DNA from 3 places in the Embleya sp. L77 genome. Region 3 is predicted to be linked to each of the others. Evidence: riboswitches for the same ligand, from Rfam matches in the RefSeq annotation. Region 3 holds a riboswitch; each other region holds the start of a gene.
What was found. Region 3 has a riboswitch for cyclic di-AMP ahead of ACZOOI_RS12515 (transglycosylase family protein). Riboswitches for the same ligand answer to the same signal wherever they lie in the genome.
Positions count from the first base shown of each region.

Region 1 (6,341 bases), on a different replicon from region 3:
CTGCGCCAGGCCCGCGAGATCGTCGAGATCGTCTCCGTGCAGAACCTGTACAACCTGGCCAACCGCAAGGCCGAGAGCGTGCTCGACTACGCGGCGGCCGAGAACATCGCGTTCATCCCGTGGTTCCCCATGGCCACCGGGGAACTCGCCCGGCCGGGCGGCCCGTTGGACCGGCTGGCCAAGGAACACGGCGCCGCACCTTCACAGTTGGCGCTGGCCTGGCTGCTGCACCGCTCCCCGGTGCTGCTGCCGATCCCGGGCACCTCCAGCGTCACGCACCTGGAGGAGAACACCGAGGCGGCCCGGATCGAACTGTCCGACGAGCAGTTCGAGGCCCTGTCGGCCGCGGTCTGACCCGATCGCGGCCGGGGCCGGACCGTCCCGTCCACCGGGACAGTCCGGCCCGGCCACGTCGTCCCGGCCCGGCCGCGTCGCACGACCCGCCGTCGCGCGCCGGCCCGACCGCGTCACCTCGGCCCGGCCGAATCCGGGTCAGCCCTCCCTCGGCGTGATCCGCACACTCCACCCGTCCTCGATCTCCGCACCGTCGATGGTGATCGCCTCGACCGTGCGCGACGTCGGGTCGATGTCGGCCACCACGCCCTCGCCCGCATAGCGCGGATGTCCGGAGGCGCCGATCTCGCCGGTGGCCTCGACCACGGCCGAGCGCACCGCCGGCCCTCGGGCCTCGGCGGCCATGTCCTGGGCGTTGTACGGGAGGATCTCGATCTCGAAGCGTTCCATCCCGAGCCCATGCCCGCGGTCGACCGGGCGCAAGCCCACCGGTCGGCCGTACGGCATGCCGTCGTTCCCCCGGGCACCACGACGCAGGACTGAACTCGTCCCTCGCCGAGCCGCCCCGAAACACCCTGTATCCGCCATTGTTTCCCGAGACGGACTTCGGGTCGGGCTGCTGGGCCGGGGGGTTCGCGGACGGGTCGCCGAGGCGCGGCGCCGCCCACGACGTCAGGGGCGCAGGATCGCCTTCACCGGGTGGCTGCCGCCGCGCATCAGGCCGGTGAAGATCTCCGCGCCCGACTCCAGCGGGTAACTCGCGGTCCAGCCCAGTCCCCAGCCGCCGACGAGTTCGGCGGCCTCGGCGAACTCGTCGCCGGTGTAGGCCAACGAGCCGAGCACCCGCTTCTCGGTACGCACCGGCACGGTCGCATCGAAACCGGCGCTCGCGTCGGCCGGGCCGAGCCGTGTCCTTGCTCTTGCCGCGCGCCCACTGGCCGTCGCCGAATTGCAGGTCGCGGTCGGAGACGTCGTTGGCGACCGTGTACTCGGCGATCGCGTCCATCGCCTCGTCCTTGTCCCCGTGCCGCAGCGACTACCGCCGGCCTCATTCCACTCTCTCGTTGTCATCGTGCCGGACAGGGCCTAACCGACCGCACCGGCCCACCCTCGCGGTGATCACCGAGATCACCATGGCCCTGCTGCCCGCGCCCGCCGACACGGGCACCGGCATCGCCTAGTTCCCCGACCTGGCCCACGCCGGCCGTGCGGTCTCGCGGTCAACCCCGGCTGCCTGCGCCAACTGCGCACCGGCCTGCGTCGGCGCGGGTCGCGGGTGCGCGCGATGCACCTCGCCGAGTTCCTCACCGCATTCCACGCGCCGCCGACCCCCGCGGCCGGCGACCCGAGGGCGGGCTGAGGTCAGGAGGCCGGGCCCGATGTGGCGCACGCAACTCCACAGGGGAGGCCGCGTGCGCCGTACCCGGTCCGGGCTCCAGCCGCCGGCCCGATGCGGCAGGCACGGGAGGCACCCGGCCCGGCCCGAAGTATCACCGGCATATAGGGGTAATCCGGACAATATTTTGCGGGCGCATGACGCACGTCACAACGCGCATACCGTTCGTCAGGAACTCGCACGCACCGTGAACCGAGTTTTCCGGATTCTCACCCGCCGTGATTTCTCAATCAACGGTGAGTGAGCATTTTGGGCACAATGCGTACGGAGTTCGGGACTTTAAGTCCCGTTATTCCACCCTTAACACCCGATTCTTCGGTTTCGGCGAATCGTGATGTTTGGTTCCGCGCCGGGGGTGTGCGTAGTTTGGTGCTTCGCCACACCGGTCCGGTGCTCGGCGAAATGGTCTCCCGGTTCGCCGAATCCTGCCGCCGGAGCGAGGCCACGGTACGAAACCCGAAAGGCAGGAGCGGGGGAACCAAGTGGAATGCCGTCCCGGGCGTCTGTGACACAGGCGCCCACGCGGACGGCTTGGGGTGAAGCCGTGCCCGTCCCTCTCATCCGAGGGTCGAACACGGCCGGGCGAGACTCTCCAGCCCGAATCCGACAGCTCACTTCGTAGGCGTGGGAGAAGGAAAAATCTTCGTGCAGTCGTTCATCACCCCTGCCCGTATGCCCAAGAAGACGCGCCTCGCGCTGACTCTCGGCATGGCCGGCGCCATCGTCGCCGCCCCGCTGATCACCGGTATCGCAACCGCCAACGCCGCCTCGGTCTCCACCTGGGACAAGGTCGCCATGGGCGAGAGCTCGGGCAACTGGCACATCAACACCGGCAACGGTTTCTACGGTGGCCTGCAGTTCACCCAGAGCACCTGGAACGAGTTCGGCGGTCAGCAGTACGCCCCGCGCGCCGACCTGGCCACCAAGGACCAGCAGATCGCCATCGCCGAGAAGGTCCTGGCCGTGCAGGGCCCCGGCGCCTGGCCGAACACCTCCGGCCCGGCGGGTCTGACCAAGGGCGGCGCCAAGGCTGCCGTCTCGCCGACCACCAAGTCCTCCGGCTCGGCCAAGACCTCGATCAAGGTCGCCCCCAAGGCCGCCGAGAAGCCGGCCGAGTCCAAGCCGGCGACCGCCGCCGCCCCGAAGATCGAGGTCGTCCCGGCCGCCGCGAAGCCCGCGTCGACCACCACCTCGTACTCCGTGGTCAAGGGTGACACCCTGTCCAAGATCGCCGCCGACAAGGACATCGCCGGTGGTTGGCACAAGCTGTACGCCGACAACCGGTCCGTGATCGGTGGCAACCCGAACCTCATCCACGTCGGCCAGAAGCTCTCGCTGTCCGGCAAGGCCAAGGCGTCAACCGCCACCGCCACCACCACCACCGCCAAGGTCGAGGTCGCGCCGAAGGCCGCGCCCAAGACCGAGACCGTGGCCGAGACCAAGCCCTCGGCGTCGGTGAAGGTCGCGCCGAAGACCACGGTCAAGGAGAAGGCCCCCGTCGCCGCCAAGGCGTCCTCCGCCAAGGCCGGCAGCACCGCGGTCAACGCGTCCGGCTACGTCGCTCCGGTGAGCGGCTCGCTGGGCACCGCGTTCGGCGTCGGCGGCAAGATGTGGTCCAGCGGCAGCCACACCGGCCAGGACTTCGTGGCCTCCACCGGCACCCCGGTGAAGGCGATCACCTCGGGCACCGTGGTCAAGGCCGGCAACGGCGGCGCCTACGGCAACGAGATCGTGATCAAGCACGCGGACGGCAAGTACTCGCAGTACGCGCACCTGTCCAGCATCGGCGTGCGCGCCGGTGCCACGGTGAGCACCGGTCAGCAGATCGGCCTCTCCGGTGCGACCGGCAACGTGACCGGCCCGCACCTGCACTTCGAGATCCGCACCACCCCGAACTACGGCAGCGGCATCAACCCCGTCAGCTACCTGCGCGCGCACGGCGTCAACCTCTGATCCGAGCGTCACTCAGGCAGTAGCCGCACGGCAACAGCCACGCTGCGGTAGCCGTACAAGGGCCGGGCCCGTCGACCACGCGTCGACGGGCCCGGCCCACGTGCGCGTCCGCACCCCTGCGGAGGCCCCGATCCCCGCGGACTCCGAAGCCCCGCGCACTCCGAGACCCCCGCGCGCGCCGAAGCCCCGCGGGCCGGGTCGATCAGCCGCGTGCCGGATACCGCTTGGGCAGCGGCAGTCCGCGTGCGGCCAGCAACTCCCGTGCCCGATCGGGGTAGTCGGTGATCAGACCGTCCACGCCGTCGTCCATCAGCTTGGCCATGGTCGCCGGGTCGTCGATGGTCCACGGCACGACCTTGATGCCCCTCGCGTGCGCCTGGGCGACCATCTCCCGGGTCACGTACGGGCGGTAGTCCGGGTCGGTGACCTTGCCGTTCTGCGGGAAGCCGTGCACAGGCGAGAACGTCGTGGCGCCGAACGAGGCGATCGCGCGCAGCGGGTCGCCGCCGAAGTCGTCGATGTCCAGGCCGCCCAGCCAGGGCGAGGCGCCGGGCTTGCCGACCTGGAGGAAGTCGTAGTTGGTCAACGCGACCAGCGGCAGCCGCGGTTCGACCTGTCGCATGCGCTTGAGCGCGCCCCAGTCGAAGCTTTGGATGGTGACCTGGCGCAACAGCCCGGCCCGGCGCACCTCGCGCGCCACGGTCTGCACGAACTGCTCGCGCGGCGCGGTCTCCTGCGGCGCGCCCGCCTCGACCTTGGTCTCCACATTGAGCTTCACGCCGCGCGCGTGCCGGCGCTCGACCAGGTCGAACACCTCGGTGAGCAGCGGCATGCGGGCTCCCGGCGAGGTGGTCTGCGCGGGGAAGCCGGGGAACTGCCGCGACCCGCAGTCCAGGGTGCGGATCTGGGCCAGGCTGAGCGTGTTGACGTACTTGCCGACGTAGGGGAACTCCGGGTCGCCGGCCCGCACCGGTGCGGTGTCGGCACACTTGCGCCCGTCGACCCTGCGGTCGTGGGTGACCACGGCGCGGCCGTCCTCGGTGATCTGCACGTCCAGTTCGAGGGTGGACACGCCCAGGTCCAAGCCCTTGGCGAAGGACGCGAGCGTGCTCTCCACGGTCAGCCCGAGTCCGCCTCGGTGCGCCTGGAGGTCGAAGGACTTGCGGTGGTGACCGCCGTGGCGGTCCGCCGCGGCGGCCGCTCCCGGGGCGGCGACGATGGCGGCCCCGGCCAGGACCGCGGCCGTGACGGTCTTCCATCCGGACATGGACGTCTCCTTCTCGCTCCGGTCGACGACGATCGACCGTCGACGCCCACACCCTGGCCCGCGCGAAGTGATGCGCGGGGAGTCGGGCCGTGGCGTTCCGGCGAAGAAGAGAAGAAGAGGAGACGAAGACGCCCACCGGGGCCGCGCCGAACAGCCGCCGAAGCGGCCCACCCGACCACCGAAGTCGCGGCGCTCGCACGGCCGTTCAGCAGCCCATCGAGGACCCGTCGTCGGTCCAGCCGGGTCGGTGCGCGGCCAGCAGCCGGCCCGACGCCTCGTGCACGACCTGTAGTTCCTCCGCCGAGACGACGGCGAAGAACGCGTCCTCGGCCTCTCCGAGCAGCCGGGTGCTCTTCGCAACCAACTCGCGCCCCGAGTCGGTGACCTGGACGACGTGCCGGCGCCGGTCGTGCGGGTTGCGCCGACGCTCGGCGAAGCCGCGCGCCTCCAGGTCGTCGAGTAGGCCGACCAGGACGTTCGGGTCGATCCCGAGCAGCCGGCTGACGTCCTGCTGAGACAACGATTCGTAGGCCAGCAGGGTCTCCAGCACGTGTACGTGCTTGGCCTTGACCCCCAGCGTGGCCAGGGTCTGATCGGCGAGCGCCAACAGGAGATCGGCCAGCTTGACCAGCCGGTATCCGGTCCGTGCTCCCATCGGCGGCCGCCCCGTGCTCGGTCGGTCCGTCATGGCCACATATTAGCGGCCCTCGATCATATGTCTTCTAGACGACAGGCGATGCATATCGTATGTTCCACATATGATCCATCGACTCTACGGAAGGGTTCGGCGATGTTCGCTGCCCTGGCCCGCCTGACCACGGCCCGACCCCGGCTGCTGCTGCTCACCGCCCTGCTCCTGCTGATCGGCGCCGGCCTGCTCGGTCGAGGCGTCGGCGACCACCTCCTCGGCGGCGGCGCCGTCGACCCGAACTCGGCCTCCGCTCGCGCCGCGACCGCACTCGACCGCGACTTCCCCGGCAGCCGGCCCAACCTGGTCCTCCTGGTCGGCGCCGACCGCCCCCTGGACGCACCCGAAATCAGGGCCCAGGCACGGGAGTTGACCGACCGCCTCGCCGCCGAACCCGACGTCGAGGGGGTGCTCTCCCACTGGACCGACGGTGCCCCCACCCTGCGCACCGCCGACGGCCGGCACGCCCTGGTCCTGGCCCACATCCGCGGCGAGGAGACCGCCGCCTCGGACACGTTCGAACGCCTGGCAGCGCACTACCGCGGCACCCGAGGAGCCCTGACCGTCGAACTCGGCGGCAGTGTCGCCGTGCGCCACGACGTGCAGAAGACCATCTCCGAGGACCTGGTCCGGGCCGAACTGATCGCCCTGCCGATCACCCTGCTGATCCTGATCCTGGTCTTCGGCAGCCTGGTCGCCGCCCTGCTGCCGCTCGGCGTCGGCATCCTGGCCATGGTCGGCAC
Region 1 covers NZ_CM145710.1:1,411,337-1,417,677, forward strand. The annotation lists gene ACZOOI_RS36065 (aldo/keto reductase) at 1-354, shown strand, start outside; gene ACZOOI_RS36070 (hypothetical protein) at 493-744, opposite strand; gene ACZOOI_RS36075 (hypothetical protein) at 967-1,161, opposite strand; partial or broken gene ACZOOI_RS36080 (fumarylacetoacetate hydrolase family protein) at 1,205-1,327, opposite strand; cyclic di-AMP (ydaO/yuaA leader) riboswitch at 2,135-2,330, shown strand; gene ACZOOI_RS36085 (transglycosylase family protein) at 2,363-3,643, shown strand; gene ACZOOI_RS36090 (glycerophosphodiester phosphodiesterase family protein) at 3,846-4,910, opposite strand; gene ACZOOI_RS36095 (MarR family winged helix-turn-helix transcriptional regulator) at 5,116-5,598, opposite strand; gene ACZOOI_RS36100 (MMPL family transporter) at 5,701-6,341, shown strand, end outside.
Region 1: linked by a shared signal. The riboswitch ahead of ACZOOI_RS36085 (transglycosylase family protein) and the one ahead of ACZOOI_RS12515 (transglycosylase family protein) in region 3 are both predicted to bind cyclic di-AMP.

Region 2 (6,341 bases), on a different replicon from region 3:
GGTGTAGCTGGCGCGGGGTGTGGGGGCGAGGGCGGAGGGTTCGGGGATGTGCCTCGGGGAACGGGGGGCGGCGCCGTGCTCTCCGACCGTCGTCGGGGGGCACGGCGCCGGAAGGGCGTCCCACTGTGCGGTTGTGTTACTGCGGCCGAGGCCGCGGCCGAGGGTTGCCGGCTGCGGTTGTCGGCGGGGTGATCAGACCGGGCGGGTGGCGCCGGCGATCGGCATGGTGCTGATCGAGGCGATCTCGACCGGCTTGCGCGGGTTGGCGGCGTGCACCATCTTGCCGTCGCCGATGTAGATCCCGACGTGGCTGATGCCCGAGTAGAAGAACACCAGGTCGCCGGGCTGCAGGTTGGCGACCGACACGTGCGGGTCGGCGGCGAACTGGTCGTTGGTCACGCGCGGCAGCGAGATGCCCGCGGACTTGTACGCGGCCTGGACCAGACCCGAGCAGTCGTACGCGTTCGGGCCGGTGGCGCCGTACACGTACGGCTTGCCGATCTGCGCCTTGGCGAAGGCCACGGCCTGGGCGGCCTTGCTGCTCGACGCGGTGGACGAGCCGCCGGTCGGCGCCTGGTTGCCCTTCGAGCCGCCGGTGGCGGGCTTGGCGGGGGCCTTGGCGGCGGGCTTGACCGACACCTCGGCCGACGGCTTGCTCGCCGGCTTGGTGGTGGTCTTGCCGGGGGTGACGGTGGTCTTCGGCTGCACCTTGATGCTCGGCTGGGCCGGAGCGGCCTTGGACAGCACGGGCGCCGAGCCGGTCAGCCGGAGGGTCTGGCCGATCTGGATCAGGTCCGGGCCGGACAGGAGCACGTCGCGGTTGAGCTCGTACAGGCTCTGCCAGCCGCCGGTGACCTGGTTGGCCCGGGCGAGCCCGAACAGCGTGTCGCCGGCCTTGACCACGTAGCCGGCCTTGTCGGCGGGAACGGCAGTTTCCTGCGCGGCGGGCGCGGCCTGGACCGGAGCGCTCTCGACCGCGGCGGTCGGAGCCGCCGACAGCACGGCGGAGGTGCCGGAGGTGGGCTGGTCGGAGGTGGAGGGGGCTTGCGCCTGAGCCGTACCGGCAGTGGCGACCGGGATCACGACACCCATGCCGGCGATGCCCACCGCCGCGACGAAGCGGCGGACGTTGGCGGGGCGAGCGGCGCGGTGGCGAGCGTTTGCGGACAGCATGAAATGGGGTCCTCTCCTGTCGCCTACGAGGTGAGCTGTCGGATTCGGACTGGAGTAGCCCGGTCGCGCAACACGCGACTTCACCCCTAGCCGTCACCGGAACGATCCCGGCCACGGCGATCCACCTGGTTCCCCCGCTCCCGTCGGATTCTTCGATGTAGACCTCCCGCTGCCGGCGACGGGATTCGGCGTACCGGCGACAGGGTTCACCCGAAAGGTGAATCGGCGAGAAAGGTAGGCAATGGCGATGCCGGATCACAACCGAAACGCCGACTTTGCCTGCGGCGTAAAGGCGGAATAAAGGCGACATCTCACCCGGCCTCGGCGCGGCGCACCGCTGATGACGAGGGGATATCTCGGAGAGTGGCGTGATCGTCCGGTCACGGAAAATAGTCGAAATTCATGCCGGGACGCGAGAAATGAATTACCACGCGAAGTCGGCTAAGTAATTTATGTCCGTTTTATCCATGCGGCCTACATCACATTTCGGACGGTTCGAGCGGAGGGACATGCCGGACATGCCGGCGATCGAACGATCCACCCTGCGGCTCCGCGTGCCCCGCCCACCCCGCACGCACGTCCGTCGATCCGCCGATCCGAGCGATGGATGCGATGCCGACCCGTGCGGATGCCGATGCGCCCATGCCGATCGGGCCCGACGTATGTCCCCACCACGCCGGGCCGCAACCGCAACCGCAACGCCATCGCTACCGAGCCGGAGCCGAAACCACGGAGCGGGGGCGCCGACCCCGCGCCCCCGCTCCGCTCCGCCTCCGCAGCCCCAACCCGTCACAACTCCCGCAGCGCCGCCAAGAGCTTGTCCTGAGCCCAGTCCAGGAAGGCGTGCTGCGTGTCGCCGCCGATCTGGACGAGCGCGACCTCGGTGAACCCGGCCTCGACGTACGGGCGCACCGCGTCGACGAAGGCGCCCACGTCGTCGCCGCACGGAATCGACTCGGCCACGTCCTCCGGCCGGACGAACTGCGTGGCGCCCGCGAAGCCGGCGGTGCCCGGAAGCTCGGAGTTGACCTTCCAGCCGCCCCCGAACCAGCGGAACTGCTCGTGCGCCCGCGCGATCGCGGCGTCCCGGTCGGGGTCGTAACTGACCGGCAACTGGCCCACCCGGGGCTTGCCCGCGCCGCCGTGCCGATCGAATTCGGCCAACAGCTCACCCTTGGGCTCGGTCGCGATGACCAGGTCGGCCAGTTGCCCGGCCAGTGCGCAGCTCTGGGTGCCGGAGACCGCGATGCCGATCGGCGGCGGTCGATCCGGCAGGTCCCACAATTTGGCGGACTCGACGTCGAAGTGTGTGCCGTGATGATCGACATAGCCGCCCGCGAACAGGGCCCGGATGATCTGCACCGCCTCGCCGAGCATCTCCTGCCGTACGTCCGCCGCCGGCCACCCGCCGCCGATCACGTGCTCGTTCAGGTTCTCGCCGGAGCCGAGTCCCAGCCGGAAGCGCCCGTCCGACAACAACTGCACGGTGGCGGCCTTCTGTGCCACCACCGCCGGGTGGTAGCGCATCGTCGGACAGGTCACGTACGTCATCAACGGGATCCGCGACGTGGCCTGGGCCGCCGCGCCCAGCACGCTCCAGGCGTAGGGCGCGTGGCCCTGCGCATCCAGCCACGGGAAGTAGTGGTCCGAGGTCACCGAGAAGTCGAACCCGACCCGCTCCGCGTGCACCACGTGCTCGACGAGATCCTTGGGCCCGGCCTGTTCGGTCATCATCGTGTAGCCGATTTTCACCATGGGACGCGGGTGCCCGACCGGCACGGCGGAAAACCGCCCTTGCGGCTCCCGCCTCCGCCGGCCCGGACCGCCCAGGTCAGGTCAGCCCGTGAACACCTCCACCACCGACCAGATCGCCAGCCCGAGCATGCACACGCCGCCGATTCGCTGCACCGTCTGGAGCGGGACCCGCTTGGCGATGAACCGCCCCGCCAGCAGAGCCAGTGCGGAGACCGACATCAGCGCCGCGGCCGAGCCGATCGCGGTGGACCAGGTGCCGTTGGTGGCCGCCAGGTTGGCGGTGGTGATCTGGGTCAGGTCGCCCCATTCGCTGATGAACACGGCCGTGAACGCGGTCGAGAAGACCGGCCAAAAACCGGTCACGGTCTTGCCCGCGGTGTCCTCGTCGTCGTCGCCGGCCCCGCCGCGCAGCAGCATGAAGGCGCCGAAGCCGAACAGCGCGGCGGAGACGAGTTTGACGATCCAGCCGGGGAGCAGGCCCAGCAGTCCGCCCGCGCCGACGGCGATGGCGACGTGCACGACGAACGCGGTCGAGGTGCCGAACCAGACGAACAGCGGCCGCATGCGGGTGCCCATGGCCAGCGATGCGAACATCGTCTTGTCCGGGAGTTCGGCGAGGAAGATGAGCCCGAAGGCGGTCAGGATCGCCAGAGGGTCGAGGTGCATCCGGGTGGCTTTCTGCGAGAGCCGGGCCTCCGGGTCTTCACGAAGGCGCCGCTCGGCGACCGGAGGACCACTCGGCCCGGCACGACGGGTGCACCCGCGAGAAACGCGGATGCGTCGATACCTGGCCGAAGGTCTCGCCCGCCCGCATCGAGCACGGGCCCGGCCACCGGGAGTCCGAGGACTCCAGCATGTCGACGACCGGTTCGCGGGGCTACTCCCCTTCGCTGTCGCCGACCCTACCGCACCGCGCCCCCCGCCCGGCTACGGCGCGGTCGTCCCCAGGACCCGGTCCAGCGACCAGCGCAGTTGCTCCTCGTCCAGGGCCGTGCCCAGCGTGAGTACCTGCAACATCGTGCCGTCCAGGACCGCCAGCGCCGCTGCCGCCGCCCGCCGCCCGACCCGGCCGGCGAGGAAGTCGCCGACCCCCTCGACCCACGCCACCGCGAAACCGCGCAGTTGCGGGCTGCGGGCCGCCGCCAGATACAACTCGTACTCGACCAGCGCACGCGGGCGGTCCGCGAGGTATTCGGCGGTGAGCGCCGTGAGCACCCCCGGCAGGTCCTCGGCATCGCGGGTCCGCCGCACCCACTCCTCCAGCAGCGCCACCGTCTCCGCCGACGCGTGCGCGAGCGCCGCGCCGACCAGGTCGTCGAGCGTCGCGAAGTAGTACGTGGTCGCCCCCAGCGGGACGCCGGCCCGGGACGCGACCAGGCGATGCGTGGTGTTGCCCACGCCCACCTCGGCGATCACCTCGCACGCACCACGCAGGATCCGCAGCCGCCGTCCCTCGGGATCGCGGGTCCCGGTCAATGCGCACCGCCCAGGTTCAGCACCACCACGCCCGCGATCACCAGTGCCATTCCGAACGCCTTGAGCAGCGTCACCGGCTCGTTCAGGAACACCGCCCCGACCAGCGCGATCGCCACGGTCCCGAGCCCGGACCAGATCGCGTACGCCGTGCCCACCTGCAACTGTCGCAACGACAGCGTCAACAGGTAGAAGGCCCCCGCATATCCGGCCAGACACGTCACGGTCGGCCACAGCCGGGTGAACCCGTCGGTGCTCTTGAGCAGGCTGGTCGCGATCACCTCACACGAGATCGCCAGTCCCAGGAACAGCCAGGCCACGGGCCTCTCCCTCCGAGTGATGAAGACGTGGTGGTGCGGATGTACAACGACGCAGTGGTACAGATGTACAAGTACAAATGTACTGGTGCGGGATCCGGGGATGTCCAGGGTGTTGCGGTCGGCGGCCGGGACGACGACGTGCGCCCGGCGTCGCGGCCGGCCGCGACGCCGTCCGGGGCGGCTCGGTGGGTAGGCTGCGTCGGTGTCCATCGAACGGCCGGATCCGCCCTGGGACGCGACGGCCGCTCGACTCGCCGCGTGTGCCGTCGCGCTGCCGCCGTCGGTCGGCGGCACCCGGCTGGTGGCGGTGGACGGCATCGGCGGCTCGGGCAAGACCACGCTCGCCGATGCGCTCGCCGTACGGCTCGGGGGTGCGCCCGTGGTGCGTCTGGACGATTTCGCCCGGCCCGGCAACTTCTTCGGCTGGTTGCCGCGACTGGGCGCTCAACTGCTCGAACCGCTCGCCCGGGGGCAGGCGACCCGCTGCGAGACCTACGACTGGGCCGGCTATCGGGTCAGCGGCTGGAGCGAGGTGCCGGCCGCGCCGGTGTTGATCCTGGAGGGGGTCGGCGCGGCTCGGCGCGAACTCGGTGCGGTGACCGCGCTGCGGATCCGGGTGGACACGCCCGCCGACCTCGCCGCCGCCCGCACCCTGGACCGGGACGGCCTCCAGGTGGCCTGGTTCTGGCGGTTGTGGCGCGCCGCCGAGGCCGCGCACCTGGCCGAAGACCGCCCCTGGACCCGCCCGCACCTGCGCGTCGACGGGACCGACGGGCGATGCGGCGCCGGCGCGGGTCTGCGTGCGCTTGCGGGCAGCGGCGGTCGGCCGTAGGGCCGTTGTTCAGGCCCTGGGCCGCCTCTCGTCAGGAAGTGCTCACATGCCGGCGGCGCCGTCGAGGCGTTCGCGCAGGAGGTCGGCGTGGCCGTTGTGGCGGGCGTACTCGGCGATCAGGTGGACCAGGACCCAGCGCAGCGAGAACGGTTTGCCGGTGGACTTGCGGATCCCGGTGTCGTCCAGGGACGTCGCGGCGGCGACGATCTCCCGGGAGCGGTCGCACTCCGCATGCCAGCGGGCGAACGCCTCGACCGGGTCGCCGTCCAGCCGCTCGAAGTCCTGGTCGGGGTCGTCGTCGGTGTAGTAGAGCATCGGTACGTCGTCGCCGGCGAACTGGATGTGGAACCACCAGCGTTCGACGCCGGCCAAGTGCCGCGCCATGCCGTGCAACGACAGCCCGGACGGCGAGACGGCCCGCTCGGAGAGCTGCTCCGCCGACAGGCCCGCGCACTTGAGCTCGAAGGTCGCCCGGTGCCAGTCCAGGAAGCCGGTCAGGATCTCGCGCTCGTCACCCAGCTCGGAGGGGGAGGTTCGGGCGTCGTCGCTCCAACGCGGGGCGTAGTGCAGCGGCGCGGCGGTCGGCTCGGTCATGATCCACCTTCCGGTTCGGAAAGGCCCGAGTCTTCCAGACGCCCCGACCCGACCTCCCGCCGCCCGCGCGGCCCGGGACACGGTCTCGGCCCGGGACTCGGTCTCGGCCCGGGACACCGCCCCGACCAGGGGCATCGCCCCGGACCGCACCCGCCGCGCCCGTCCCGCGCGGGCTCACACCCGACGCGGGGCGG
Region 2 covers NZ_CM145710.1:2,064,228-2,070,568, forward strand. The annotation lists gene ACZOOI_RS38915 (C40 family peptidase) at 193-1,173, opposite strand; cyclic di-AMP (ydaO/yuaA leader) riboswitch at 1,180-1,338, opposite strand; gene ACZOOI_RS38920 (LLM class F420-dependent oxidoreductase) at 1,963-2,928, opposite strand; gene ACZOOI_RS38925 (TMEM165/GDT1 family protein) at 3,010-3,594, opposite strand; gene ACZOOI_RS38930 (TetR/AcrR family transcriptional regulator) at 3,856-4,404, opposite strand; gene ACZOOI_RS38935 (DMT family transporter) at 4,401-4,721, opposite strand; gene ACZOOI_RS38940 (uridine kinase family protein) at 4,924-5,553, shown strand; gene ACZOOI_RS38945 (DinB family protein) at 5,596-6,147, opposite strand.
Region 2: linked by a shared signal. The riboswitch ahead of ACZOOI_RS38915 (C40 family peptidase) and the one ahead of ACZOOI_RS12515 (transglycosylase family protein) in region 3 are both predicted to bind cyclic di-AMP.

Region 3 (6,341 bases):
GCGTCGGCGTGTTCATGCTGATCCTGCTGGTGGGCCTCGCGGTCGCGCTCGCACTCGGCATGCGGCGCTCGCTGGTCCTCGCGCTGGTGGCGTGCCTGGCCAGCTCGTGGCTGATGCGGTTCTGGTTCGCCTCGCACATGTTCCAGGACCAGGCAGTGCAGCTCTACCCGCGCACCTCGATCGAACTCGCGTACGTGATGCTGCTCCTGCTCGGTGTGGCCGGGCACCTGTCCTCGCAACGGCTGCGCGCGCTGTGGAACCGGTACGTCGTACACCGCGCCGACCCGGTCGCGGACGCCTACCCCAAGCACGTCGGCGCGCGCTGGCGCACCACCCCCGGCATGGCGACCACAATCGGCGCGCTGTCCGCGATGGTGCTGCTGTTCGGTACCGCGGCCTCCTCGGTCGCCGACGACGTCATACCGGTCGACGACTCGAGCATCGGTTCGCTGACCTACCGCTCCCACCAGTTGCAGAAGACCAGCGGGGCCTGCCCGAGGTACGCGAACAAGCACACGTGCCGGCAGCTGGGCACCCCGCCGTGGGAGCTCCCCGTCCGCGTCCCCCCCGGGGCGAACAACGGCTGAGCGGGCACCGCGGGACCCACGGGCCAGGGGGTCCAGTGCCGTGACGGACGAGGGCGGCGTCGTCGAAGTCGAAGCATCCGACGCCGCCTTCGTCGTGTCCGGGCCGGCCGCCGGCGTCTCCCGGCGGGTGGACTCCGGCAGCCGGGAGCGGAACAGGCCCGGGGTCCAGTCCTTCAACCGCATGGCGGGCTTCCCGCCGTGCGTCGGACCGGTCGCCGTGCCTGCGCCGCGAGCCCGGGATGGCGGATAGGGTCGTCCCATGAAGTGGCTTGTCACCGGCGGTGCCGGGTACATCGGGACGCATGTCGTGCGGGCGCTGCTCGCGGCCGGTGAGGACGTGGTCGTGGTCGACGACCTGTCCTCGGGCTCGCGCGAGCGGGTTCCCGAGGGGGTGCCGCTGGTGGTCGGCTCGGTGCTGGATCGGGCGCTGCTCGACGAGGTCTTCCGGGCGCACGCCGTGGCCGGCGTGGTGCACACCGCGGGCCGCAAGCAGGTGCCCGAATCGGTCGCGCGCCCCCTCTTCTACTACGAGGAGAACGTCGAGGGTCTGCGCACCCTGCTGGCGGCCATGGTCGCGGCCGACGTCACCCGCATCGTGTTCTCCTCCAGCGCCGCCGTGTACGGCATGCCCGACGTGGACCTCGTCACCGAGGACACCCCGTGCCTGCCGATCAACCCGTACGGCGAGAGCAAGCTCGTCGGCGAGTGGATGATCAAGGCCACGGCGCGCGCACACGGGATCTCGTACGCCTCGCTGCGCTACTTCAACGTCGCGGGCTCGGGCGCGCCCGAGCTCGCGGACAAGGGCGTGTTCAACCTCGTGCCGATGGTGCTGGAGAAGTTGACGGCCAATCAGGCGCCGGTGATCTTCGGGGACGACTACGACACGCCGGACGGCACGTGCGTGCGCGACTTCATCCATGTGGTGGATCTGGCCGAGGCGCACGTGGCCGCCACCCGTCGACTGGCGGCCGATCCGGACGCGCGCCTGGTGCTGAACGTGGGTCGCGGCAATGGCACGTCGGTGCGCGAGATGGTGGAACTCATCGCCGAGGTCACCGGTTTGCGCGACCTTGCACCGGAGTACCAGCCACGGCGCGCGGGCGACCCGGCCAGGGTGGTCGCGAGCGCCGACCTGATCACCACCGAGTTGGGCTGGAAGGCCCGGCATGGCACGTCGGACATGGTGCAGAGCGCATGGGCCGGCTGGCGGGCGCTGCGCGGCTGAGACGGCGGAGTGTGGGACGCCGCGCCGGTGGGTCGTCGGCCGTCGGCGCGGCGGAACGAGGTCGCTCGGGCCGGGGTCGGCGGGCATGAAGTCGCCCGGGATGAATCGGACATGCGGCTTGTTGTTTTGTGGGGTAGCTCACGCCGGCCACGAGTGCGGACGCCCGTCCGGGTGGGCATGGGCACCCTCCGCGCGACGCTACGCGCGATGCCGATGTGACAAGCGGGGCGTAGGTAATCGTTTCCGGACGATCCGCATGCACGGCAACCGGGCGCCCCTGTCACGCATTTCCAACGCATCCACCACGGAACGCCAACTACGGTCCTTTCCGTAAGGGATCATCTACATTGCGCTCATCCGCAAATCGGATATTCGACGTCTATCCGACACGGACTTGTGATCTACGTCCGGGCCTGCTTAGCGTTCGATCCGTCCGTATCCCACACGGACCCCGATCGCCGGTACGCCGAATCCTGTCGCCGGCCGTTCGGGAGGCTGACGAGCACCACACGACAGGAGCGGGGGAACCACAGGTGAACCGCCGCGAACGGCCCCGATCGAAACGATCGGACGCCGCGAACGGCTTGGGGTGAAGCCACGTCCTTCGGGATGTGGCCGGGCTATCGATCTCCGGCCCGAATCCGACAGCTCACCTCGTAGGCGTGGGAGAGGATCCAGCCATGCTGTCCGGAACCGGGCGTCATCGCCGTCGCAGCACCAGTAGGACCACGCGTCTGATCGCCGCGGCGGGTGTCGCCGGAGTCGGCGTCGCCATGCCGATCATCGGCGCGGGCACGGCCCAGGCCGCCTCCGTGAGCACCTGGGACAAGGTCGCCCAGTGCGAGAGCACGGGCAACTGGCAGATCAACACCGGCAACGGCTTCTACGGTGGCCTGCAGTTCACCCAGAGCACCTGGAACGAGTTCGGCGGTCAGCAGTACGCCCCGCGCGCCGACAAGGCGACCAAGGGCCAGCAGATCGCGATAGCCGAGAAGGTGCTCAAGAGCCAGGGCCCCGGTGCCTGGCCGGTGTGCTCGGTCAAGGCCGGCCTGACCCGCGGCGGCGCCACCCCCGACGTCGACACCGGCTCCTCGGCCGGCAAGACCGCGCCGAAGACGGCGCCCAAGACCGAGACTCCCAAGGCCGAGACCCCGAAGAAGACGGTCGCCGCGCCCAAGATCGAGGTCAAGTCCGAGGCCCCCAAGGCCGAGGCTCCCAAGACCGAGACCCCGAAGACCGAGCCGGTCGCCAAGTCGGACTCCGCCGCCACGTCGTCCTACGTCGTGGTCGCCGGCGACACGCTCTCGAAGATCGCCGGCGCCGCGCACGTGCCCGGCGGTTGGCCGAAGCTGTACGAGGCCAACAAGAGCGTGGTCGGCGAGAACCCGGACCTGATCTTCCCGGGCCAAAAGCTCACGGTCGACGGCAAGGCCGCGCCGACCACCACCAAGACCGAGGCCGCCGCGCCCAAGGTCGAGGTGCAGAAGCCGGAGACCCCCAAGGCCGCGCCGAAGGCGGAGACCAAGCCGGCCGCGCCGAAGACCTCGGTCAAGACCGAGGCCGCCAAGAGCGACGCCAAGCCCTCCGCGAGCACCGAGAAAGCCTCCGGCGCCTACGTCGCCCCGGTCTCGGGCGCCACGCTCACGTCGAGCTTCGGCGCCGGCGGCTCGCGCTGGTCCAGCGGCAGCCACACCGGCCAGGACTTCGCGGTCTCGACCGGCACCACGGTGCGCGCGGTCACCTCGGGCACCGTCGTGTCGGCCGGCTGGGGCGGCGCGTACGGCAACGAGGTCGTCATCCGGCACGCGGACGGCAAGTACACCCAGTACGCGCACCTTTCCTCGATCTCGGTCAAGGCCGGGATGAAGGTGCAGACCGGCCAGAAGATCGCGCTCTCCGGCGCGACCGGCAACGTGACCGGCCCGCACCTGCACTTCGAGGTCCGCACCACGCCGAACTACGGCTCCGCGGTCAACCCGATGACGTGGCTGCGCAGCCACGGCGTCAGCGTCTGATCCACCGCTCTCCCGCGCCGTCCGGCGGGCGTTCCCTTCGGGGAGCGCCCGCCGTTCGCATGTCCGGGCGGGTGTCCGCGCGGGTGCCGCTCACGGCGGGCCGGATCTGCCGTCGGGACGGCCGTGTGGTGCCCAGCGTGCCGCCGAAAGGCCGCATGGTGCACAGCGCCGCGTCGAGACGGCCGTACGGCGCACAGCACCCCGGCGGAACGGCCGGGCGCCGCCCGGCACATCGTCAGGAAAGCCGTGCCGTGCGCAGCGCCCCGTCCGGTCCGAGCCACAGGACCACCGGCTGCCCGGCGCCGTCCGTCGCGCCGGTGGGACCGACCGCGACCGCGTGCTCGTCGAGCACGATCGGCGGCCCGGCCACGCCCACCACGACCGGACGGCCCTCGGCGTCCCGGGTACAGACGACCGTCGTGCCGTCCGGCCGGGGCAGCGGGTACAGCGCCTCGTGACCCGCGCCCGCGGTGCGCGGGTCACCCGGCGTCCAGGCGCCGGGCCCGACTTCGACCACACTCGCGATCTCCGCCGTGCCGGCCCGCCGGTGCGCGATGCCGACCCGGCCGTCGGCGCCCACCCAGGCCGCAGGCGCCCCCACCGGCCGCTCGGCCGCGATCGTGCCGGGCGGACCGGACCGGTCGCCGACGAAGTCCCAGTACCGGATGCCCTCGCGAGCCGTGCCGAAGACGGTCACCCGGCCGTCCGGGCGGGTCACCGCGCTCGGCCCCTCGACGATCTCGCCGCCGCCCAGGTCCTGCCAGTCCGACCACTCCTCGCTGCCGGCGGGTCGGAAGCGGGTGCTGATCCCCTTGTCCCGATCGCGCACGAACAGATGCAGCCCGCCCGCGCCGTCGGCCCGGACCACCGGTGTGCCCGGGCCGCGTTCACCGCCGTTTGGGCTGCCCAGCCCCCGCCACGGACCCAAGGCGCCGCCGGGCGTCGTCTCGGTCGCGGTGACGATCTCGAACCGGTCCCGGTCGGAGCGCCGGGCACCGCCGATCCGCAGCGCGAACACCGCGATCCGGCCGTCCTGCGTGCGCACCGCGGCCGGTCCCGGGGCGAGTTCGCCGTCACCGGGGCCGGGCATGGACTGCGCCGGAGTCCAGGCCGCGGCGCCGACCCCCTCCTGGGTCCACCGGGTGACCCGGCCGCCGAGCACGGCCCACGCGGTCAGCCGGCCGTCCGCGCCGAGCACCGGCCGGGGGCCGACGTCCGGAAAGCGATACGTGGTGCTCTGCGGCCAGTTGGTCCGAGCGGCGGTGTCGCGCACCTTGAGGTCGCCGCAGTCCACCCGTCCCGGGCAGTGCCGCACCCGGTCGGTCCAGCCGTACACCCGGGTGATCTCGTCCTTGCGCTCGCGGGCCGCCGGCGCGAGATTGTGCGGCCAGCGCTCGTTGTAGTAGCCCCGGTAGGCGATCGCCGCCGCGCTCGCGGCCGGCCGCGCGGCGTTGTACCGGCGCAGCGCCTCCCAGGTGAACTGCGCGGCGGCGGTGTGGTCCTGGTGGTCGGAGACGCCGCCGTGGTCCGAGTGTGCGGGGTGTGCCCCGTCGTGCCGCTGTCGATCGGGGTCCGGGTCGAGCGTGCGCACCACGGTCGGCGTCTGGGCCCGCATCAGGTCCGCGAGCGAGTCGATCAGGCCATCCCTGGTGTACGAGTACGGTCCGCCGGCCGGCTCGTCCCGGGCGGCCAGCGTGTCGAGTTCGCGTTCCCTGCCGTTCCACAACGTGCGCAGCCGCCCGCGCGCGCCGATGCCCTCCTCCTTGCGCGTGTTGAGGAACACGAGCTTGATGTTCGGGGCATCCACCAGATGGTCGAGTTCGGCGTGCGCGCCGTCGCGCAACCGCACGCTGTGCCGCTCCCAGCGCGCCGTGCGGTCTCCGAGGGCCATGAACGCGTACGCGGCGCGCGCGCCGTTGTTGCGCGCCGCCGCGTACGCCTGCGGATCCGGGCGCCCGCCGGTGCCGTTGCGGCCGTCCGCCTCGCCCGCGGTGAGGAAGACCGTCACGCTGTCCGTGCCGGCGCGCACCGCCCGGTCGACGTCGGGGTTCATGAAGTAGAGGTCGTCGTCCTGATGCGCGACCACCTGCATCACCGCACCGGTCGTGCCGGGCCGCGGCGCCAAAGTCTCGATCCCGATCGGCGAGGTCGGCGCGTGATACGGGGGCGAGCCGTACGGCCCGGTCACCTTCACCACCGCGAGCGCGAAGCCGAGCGCCAGGACACCGACCACCGCGGTGAACCTGCCGGTGCCGGGGATCATCGCCATGTCGGCTGGGACCTTTCTGCCGTCGCGGGCGAACCGGCCTCATCATCGCCGGTCGTCGACCGCGACCCGCACCCGGCACACCTGCGTCCGGCACGCCCGGCGCGGCACGCCCGGCCCACGCGCCGGATCGCCGCGGCGGTCAGCGCGCCCGCGCGCCGCCCGTCCCTACGGTGCGCGGCTCGGCCGCGGCGGGCAGTCGGGTCGGCACCTTGCCGCCCCCGGCCGGGGAGCGACCGGGGTCG
Region 3 covers NZ_CM145709.1:2,976,650-2,982,990, forward strand. The annotation lists gene ACZOOI_RS12505 (hypothetical protein) at 1-587, shown strand, start outside; gene galE (UDP-glucose 4-epimerase GalE) at 847-1,815, shown strand; cyclic di-AMP (ydaO/yuaA leader) riboswitch at 2,309-2,493, shown strand; gene ACZOOI_RS12515 (transglycosylase family protein) at 2,496-3,830, shown strand; gene ACZOOI_RS12520 (PIG-L family deacetylase) at 4,066-6,099, opposite strand; gene ACZOOI_RS12525 (bifunctional lytic transglycosylase/C40 family peptidase) at 6,239-6,341, opposite strand, start outside.